One region of the Streptomyces sp. NPDC051214 genome, then DNA from elsewhere that is predicted to be linked to it. Evidence: riboswitches for the same ligand, from Rfam matches in the RefSeq annotation. Region 1 holds a riboswitch; each other region holds the start of a gene.

Evidence for each region. A riboswitch is a leader RNA that binds a small molecule or an ion and turns the genes downstream of it on or off. The one in region 1 is predicted to bind cobalamin.
Region 2: it holds a riboswitch for cobalamin, as region 1 does, so the genes downstream of both, AB0M70_RS07815 (prenyltransferase/squalene oxidase repeat-containing protein) here and AB0M70_RS36395 (cobalamin biosynthesis protein) in region 1, are expected to answer to the same signal.
Region 3: it holds a riboswitch for cobalamin, as region 1 does, so the genes downstream of both, AB0M70_RS25105 (ABC transporter substrate-binding protein) here and AB0M70_RS36395 (cobalamin biosynthesis protein) in region 1, are expected to answer to the same signal.

What each region holds. Positions count from the first base shown of each region.
Region 1 is NZ_JBFBAT010000018.1:61,535-63,788, reverse strand. It holds gene AB0M70_RS36400 (cobyric acid synthase) at 1-239, opposite strand, end outside; gene AB0M70_RS36395 (cobalamin biosynthesis protein) at 236-1,177, opposite strand; cobalamin riboswitch at 1,284-1,426, opposite strand; gene AB0M70_RS36390 (hypothetical protein) at 1,533-1,769, opposite strand; gene AB0M70_RS36385 (inorganic phosphate transporter) at 1,782-2,254, opposite strand, start outside.
Region 2 is NZ_JBFBAT010000002.1:767,330-769,583, forward strand. It holds gene AB0M70_RS07810 (SCO2322 family protein) at 1-51, opposite strand, end outside; gene AB0M70_RS07815 (prenyltransferase/squalene oxidase repeat-containing protein) at 48-1,265, opposite strand; cobalamin riboswitch at 1,393-1,533, opposite strand; gene AB0M70_RS07820 (MBL fold metallo-hydrolase) at 1,569-2,254, opposite strand, start outside.
Region 3 is NZ_JBFBAT010000009.1:318,653-320,906, reverse strand. It holds gene AB0M70_RS25115 (helix-turn-helix domain-containing protein) at 1-471, shown strand, start outside; gene AB0M70_RS25110 (VOC family protein) at 477-941, shown strand; cobalamin riboswitch at 949-1,135, shown strand; gene AB0M70_RS25105 (ABC transporter substrate-binding protein) at 1,276-2,254, shown strand, end outside.

The sequences.
Region 1 (2,254 bases):
TTGAGCAGCACCGGATTCATCAGCGCGGTCGGCTCGACCCGGGCGGCCTGCGCCTGCATGGCCTGGGCGCGCCCGATCTCGGCGCCCTCGCGCGTGACGAAGGAGTTGAGGGACATGTTCTGCGCCTTGAAGGGCGCGACGGAGACGCCCTTGCGGGCCAGCCACCGGCAGATCCCTGCGGTGACGACGCTCTTGCCCGCGTCGGACGTGGTTCCCGCGACGAGGAGTCCACCACTCATGAGGCCCTGCCTTTCCGTACGGTGCTCACGGCCGCGGCGACCCCGAGGGCGAGCAGCCCGACCCGCCGTGAAAGCTTCACGGCCCGCTCGATGTCGGCGACTTCCACGCCCCGCCCGCCGCCGTTCAGGACCGGCCGGTGCTCCACGCGCCCCGCGTACGAGAGCGTCCCCCCGAGCCGTACGCCCAACGCCCCGGCGAAGGCGGCCTCGACGGGCCCGGCGTTGGGGCTCGGATGCTTGGCGGCGTCCTCCCGCCAGGCCCGCACCGCACCCCGCGGCGATTCCCCGGCAACAGTCGCGAGCACGGCGGTGAGCCGGGCGCCCGGCCACCCCAGTACGTCGTCGAGCCGGGCGGAAGCCCACCCGTAGCGCCGGTACTTCGCGGACTTGTGCCCGACCATAGCGTCGAGCGTGTTGACGGCGCGGAAGGCGACGAGCCCCGGGACCCCGCCCAGGGCACCCCACACCAGGGCACCCACCACGGCGTCGGAGGTGTTCTCGGCGACGGACTCCACCACGGCCCGCGCGATGCCGTCGGCGTCGAGCGCCTGCGGATCACGCCCGCACAGATGCGGCAGCCGCTCCCGGGCCACCTCGATGTCCCCGGCGGCGAGCGCCCCGCCCACGGCCCGCGCCTCACGCCCCAGCGAGGTCCCGCCGAGCACGGCCCAGGTGGTGGCGGCGGTCAGCGCGACGGACGCGGCGCGTGAGTCACGTACGAGAGAAGAGGCCAGGGCGGCCGCACCGGCAGCACCCCCGGCACACACCACGGCGTGCAGCGCGCCCCACCCGCGGTGGTCACGCCACAGGACACGCTCGACGGCACCGGCGGCCCGCCCGAACGCGGCGACCGGATGCCCGCGGCGAGGATCGCCGAGGAACAGATCACCGAGAAGGCCGGCGGCGGCGCCGTACGCGAAGTCGCGATCGGCACGCATGGCTTCAGCCGGTCGCTGTGCCGAGAAGTGAGCTCACGCTCGGGAACTGGTCCGGCAACGGGCGGCCGCGCATGGCGATATGTCCTCACTCAGGGTGTCCGCGCCCTGGTTCGACGTGATCGGCGGCGAGAGTTCCTGGCTTCCGAGGAGTCAGCTCCTCGATGACAGTGGCGGGACCGCGCCGGATTCACACCGACTTCCTCTCCTGCTGCCGTATGGCTCCGGCAGTCCACCACGCCCACGAACGCCCGTCAACTTGCCGTTGACCTGCGGCGGGAGAGTGTGCGGAGGCCCACATACGAAGGTGGGGTGCGGGACGCCGAAGCGTCCCGCACCCCACCCGGAAGCCCGGTCGTCAGGCGACGATCAGATAGATCCCGTACGCCACCGCAGCCGCGCAGAGCGCGAAGCACGCGTACGCGCCCATGCGTGCTGCCGTGGCGCTGCCGGCCGTGGCCGATGAGGCGCCGGACGTGGCCGCCTCGTGCTTGGAGAGGCCGACGATGCCGAGGGTGAACAGGCCCACCAGGGCCACCGTCACCGCGAGGCTGACTCCGAAGACGGAGCCGAGAGCTGCCCAGTCGATGTCCATGCTGACTTGTCCTTACACCGTGGCGGGCCGGGCGGGGTCCGCCACGGTGCCGGTCGGGGCCGCGATGGTGGCCTTGACGAGGTCGACGTCGGGGCTCGTCACCGCCGAGCCGGTGGGCGGCGGGGTGACGGCGGCGATCGCGGTGGTCACGACGCCGGCGGGCTCGTCGGCGGAGGAGCCGCCGATCTCGTCGTCGGCGACGTTCGTGTGGTCGACGGCGTTGCGCCGGGACAGCACCCAGATCACGGCCGAGCCGGCCACGAGGAGCGCGGCGGTCACCGCGACGCCCCAGGGGCCCTGCTTGGTGAGGAACTCCGCGCCCGCGCCGACCAGACCGGCGGCCGGCAGCGTCAGGCCCCAGGCGATGAACATGCGGGTCGCCGTGGACCAGCGGACGACGCCGCCCTTGCGGCCGAGACCCGCGCCCATCACGGCGCCGGAGCAGGACTGGGTGGTGGAGAGCGAGAAGCCCAGGTGCGAGGAGG
Region 2 (2,254 bases), on a different contig from region 1:
GAAGAGCGCCCCGATCACCAGGCGCCCGCACCGCGCGCGACCCCGCGTCACAGCTGCTGCTTCTTCTTGTTGCCGCTGTAGAGGAAGCCGATGCCGATGCCGGCGACCATGCCGACGCCGATGATCCACCAGATGCTCACGCCGCCGTCGTCGCTGTCCTTCTTCTCGTCGGCGGCCTTCTCCGTCGCCTGCGGGGCGGGCCCCTGTGCGCCCAGCTGCTTGACCAGGTCCGCGCCGCCGAAGTCACGCGGGTCCAGGCCGGCGGCGCGGGCGGCGAAGATCAGATGGGCGTAGGCGGCGGGGCCGGACTTCTCGGCCCACTGCGCGGAGTTCTTCGCCAGCCACTGGGCCGACTTCTCGGCCTGCTCCGGCTGACCGGCCGCGGCGAGCGCGAGCACGGAGTCGGCGGTGTTGCCGAGGTCGGGCATGTTCTTGGCGCCGGGCATCGACGACATCAGGTGGTCGTCGCCCTTGGCGAGCGTCTTCAGGAGGTAGCCCGTGCCGTTCGACGCCGCCTGCTCGGCGGTGTCGGCCTTCGCGCACTTCGGGGCGGCTTCCTTCTTCTTGGCCGCGTCCACGACCAGGCCCTTGCCGTGCGCGCCGAGGACGCCGGCCGCGGTGGCGTCCGCGTTCGGCGAGAGCTTGCCGGACTTGACGTCGGCGAGGCCGAAGGCGCCGCCGTCCTTGCCACAGCTCATCGCGAGGGCGGGCAGCGCGTCGTACGGGGACTTGCCGTCCTGCGACTTCACCGACTGCGGCTTCTCGCCCGCCGCGACGAGCGCGCCGATGACGATGCCGGTGGAGTTGGCGTCCGAGTCCATGCCGGGGCTGTAGCCCCAGCCGCCGTCCTGGTTCTGCACGGACTTCAGCCAGTCGACGCTCTTGCCGACCGTCTTCTGCTGGCCGCCGAGCGCGGCGAGCGCCTGCACGGCCGACGCCGTCGCGTTGCTGTCGAACATCGTCTTGGAGCCGCAGGGCTCGCCCGCGTCGGGGCGGTAGGCGGCGTAACCGCCGTTCGTGCACTGCTGCCCGGTGAGCCAGTCGACGGACTTCGCGGCGGGCTTCACGCCGACGGAGTCCTGGGCGAGCAGGGCGTACGACTGCCGGAACACCCCGTCGAACTTGGGGTCCGCGTCGCCGTACAGACCGGAGGGCAGCTTGGCGGAGGGCGACGGGGACGCGGTGTCCGCGAAGGCGGCCGGGGCGGCGGCCGAACCGAACACGGCGACGGCGGCCAGGACCGCTGCGCTGCGGCGAACGTTCATGATGCGGCGGGTGCCTCTCCCTGCGGGGGAGCGGGGCAGCACGGGCGCGTGCGGGCACGGGCACCGGGCGGCTCCGGCTCCGTATACCTCGACGGTGCCGGTCATCGGCGGTTCCGATGACGCGAGCCGGTCACGTTCCGTACGAGGCGATCCGGCTCTCCACCGGTCCTGAGGACCGTGGATCACGGCTGCGGGTCAGCGCCGGATTCGCACCGGCTTCCCCCCGTACGGGCATGATGACGACGGGGCCACTCTACCGGCCCGTAGGGGACGGGCCCCGAGGCGGCCGCCCCCGGCAGGAGGTCACACCGCGCGGTACCGCACGGGATCGTGGCCCACCGCCTCCGCGCGCCCCAGCTTCACCAGGCGCCGCACATGGGCCTCGGCCTCGGAGACCGCGATGTTCCGCGAGCCGTAGCGGATCTGGGCCCAGGGGCGGTTCCACTCCATCTGCTCGGCGAGCTGCCAGGGGGTGAGGGGCTCGGCGAGGAGGGCGAGCAGATCCGTCAGGCGCTCCTCGTGGTGGGCCAGGATCTCTTGGACGCGCCCCGGGGCGTCGGTGAACGCGTACTGGTGGGCCGGGAGCACCTCGGCGACCCCCAGGCGGCCGATGCGCTCCAGGGAGTCGAGGTAGTCGCCGAGCGGATCGGTCACGGTCTCGTCGTCGGGGTCTTCGTACAGGCCGATGTGCGGGGTGATCCCGGGCAGGAGATGGTCGCCGGAGAACAGGCGGCCGTGGCCGGGCAGTCGCGCCGGGTGCTCCTCCTCCAGGTGCAGGCAGACGTGGCCGGGCGTGTGGCCGGGGGTCCAGATCGCGCGGAGCCTGCGCCCAGGCAGTTCGAGGAGCTCGCCGGGGGTGATGCCGCGGTCGGGGAGCGCGGCGGCCAGGCCGGGCAGCCGGGGTGCGCGGCCCGCGTCACGGGCGGCGAGGAGAGGGGCCAGATGGTCGGCGGGGGCACCCGCGGCCGTCAGCTTCTCCACCATGTAGT
Region 3 (2,254 bases), on a different contig from region 1:
CGGGAGCTGCTGTGCGAACAGGGCGGCTGGCAGGAGCGGTTCGCCTCCCTGTCCGCCTACTTGCGGCAGCGCGCGGCCGACGCCACCTCCGCGGGCTCCGTACGGCCCGAGGTCGGCGAGGCCTGGGCCTGGCTGGCCCGGCACCAGGGCGTGGGCACCCTGCGCGGGCTCTCCCGGCACGTCGCGCTCAGCGAGCGCCGCCTCACCACCCTCTTCCGCGCCGAGACGGGCCTGAGCCCCAAGCAGGCAGGGCGCCTGATGCGCTTCCAGCGCGCACGCAACGCCGTCGTACGCCCCGTCGCGGCGGGCGCGGCCCCCGACCTGGCCCGCGTCGCCGCGGAGTGCGGTTACTACGACCACTCCCACCTGGTGCGCGACTTCCGCCAGTACACCGGCGCGAGCCCCAGCGCCTGGCTGGCCGAAGAGTGCCGGAATATCCAAGCCGGGAGCCATGGCGGGGGCGAAGAGTAGGCCCCATGAACACCACCGAGAAGCAGAACCAGCAGCCCCGGTCCGCCTCCGCCCCCGACGCCGAGGGGCGTGCCCCCGCCGTCTGGCCGACCCTCCAGGCGCACGACGCCCCCGCACTGATCGACTTCCTGGTCGGCACGGTCGGCTTCCTGCGCACCGCCGTCTACGAGGACGGCGACCGCGTGGCCCACGCCGAGCTCGACTGGCCCGAGGGCGGCGCGATCATGCTCGGCTCGTACGACGAGAAGTCCCAGGGCTGGTGCCTGAAGCCCGGCACCTTCGGCGCGTACGTCGTCACCGACCACGTGGACGACCTCTACCGGCGGCTCAGCACCGCGGGCGTCGAGATCATCCGCGAGATCGAGGACCAGCCGTACGGCAGCCGGGAGTTCGCCATCGCCGACCCCGAGGGCAACAAATGGTCCTTCGGCACCTACCGCGGCGCACCGAGGCCCCAGCAGCCGTCCTGACCTCGCGTGATAGCTTGCGCACGCCAGTCAACCCACACCAGGGCCAGGGAATCCGGTGCGAATCCGGAACTGACGCGCAGCGGTGAGGGGGAACGGGCGGGGCCACGGCCACTGGGCGTCCATGGACGCCTGGGAAGGCGCCCCGCCCGGCCGATCCCCGAGTCCGAAGACCTGCTGGCACCTTCGTCCGCGTACCGGGCGGCGGAGGTGACGAAGCAGGCCAGGCTCCGCGTATGAGCCGTGAGACTCAAGGGATCTCGTGTCCTCCATTGCCCGTCGTGTACGTACGTCTGTCGTCCGTCGTGTACGTACGTCTGTTCTTCTCGCCACGGCCTTGGCCGTCACCCTGACCTCGTGCGGAGGCGGCTCCACGACCTCCTCCGCCACGGACGACAAGGCCGCCGGCTACCCGTTGACCCTCACCTCCTGCGGCAAGAAGGCGGAGATCAAGGCGCCGCCGCAGCGGGCGGTCTCCCTCGACCAGGGCTCCACGGAGATCCTGCTCTCCCTCGGCCTCGCGGACCGCATGGTCGGCACCGGGACGTGGACGGACCCGGTGCTCAAGGGCCTGGAGAAGGACAACGCCAAGGTCGACCGGCTCGCCGACAGCTACCCCTCCTTCGAGAAGGTCCTCGCCAAGGAACCGGACTTCGTCACCGCCTCCTTCGTGGCGACGGTCAGCAAGGGCGGCGTCGCCGACCGCGCCAAGTTCGCCGAGCTCGGCGTACCCGCCTATGTCTCGCCCTCCGACTGCGCGGGCAAGGACAACAGCGGCGACGGCGACGGCAGCCGCGTCAAGACGCTCACCATGGACACCGTCTACGGCGAAGTGCGGGACCTGGCCAAGGCGTTCGGGGTCGAGAAGCGCGGCGAACGGCTGATCGCGCAGCTCAAGGGCAGGGTGGCGAAGGCCGCGAAGCCCATCAAGAACGCTGATGCCGCCTCCGACACGTCGCTCCTCTACTGGTTCGCCAACTCCGACGCGCCCTACATCGCAGGCTGCTGCGGGGCGCCGGGCATCATCACCCGCGAACTCGGCGTGAAGAACGTCTTCGACGACACCCGCGACGAGTGGCCCCAGATCAACTGGGAGACGGTGGCCGACCGCGACCCGGACGTCCTGGTCATCGGCGACCTCACGCGCAAGTCGCAGACGGCCGAGAGCGCGAAGAAGAAGATCGAGTTCCTGGAGTCCAACCCGGTCACCAAGAACCTGACCGCCGTGAAGAAGAAGCGGTACGTACTCCTGAGCGGCCAGGCCATGAACCCGACGATCCGCACGGTGGACGGCATCGAGCAAGTCGCCGCCGCCT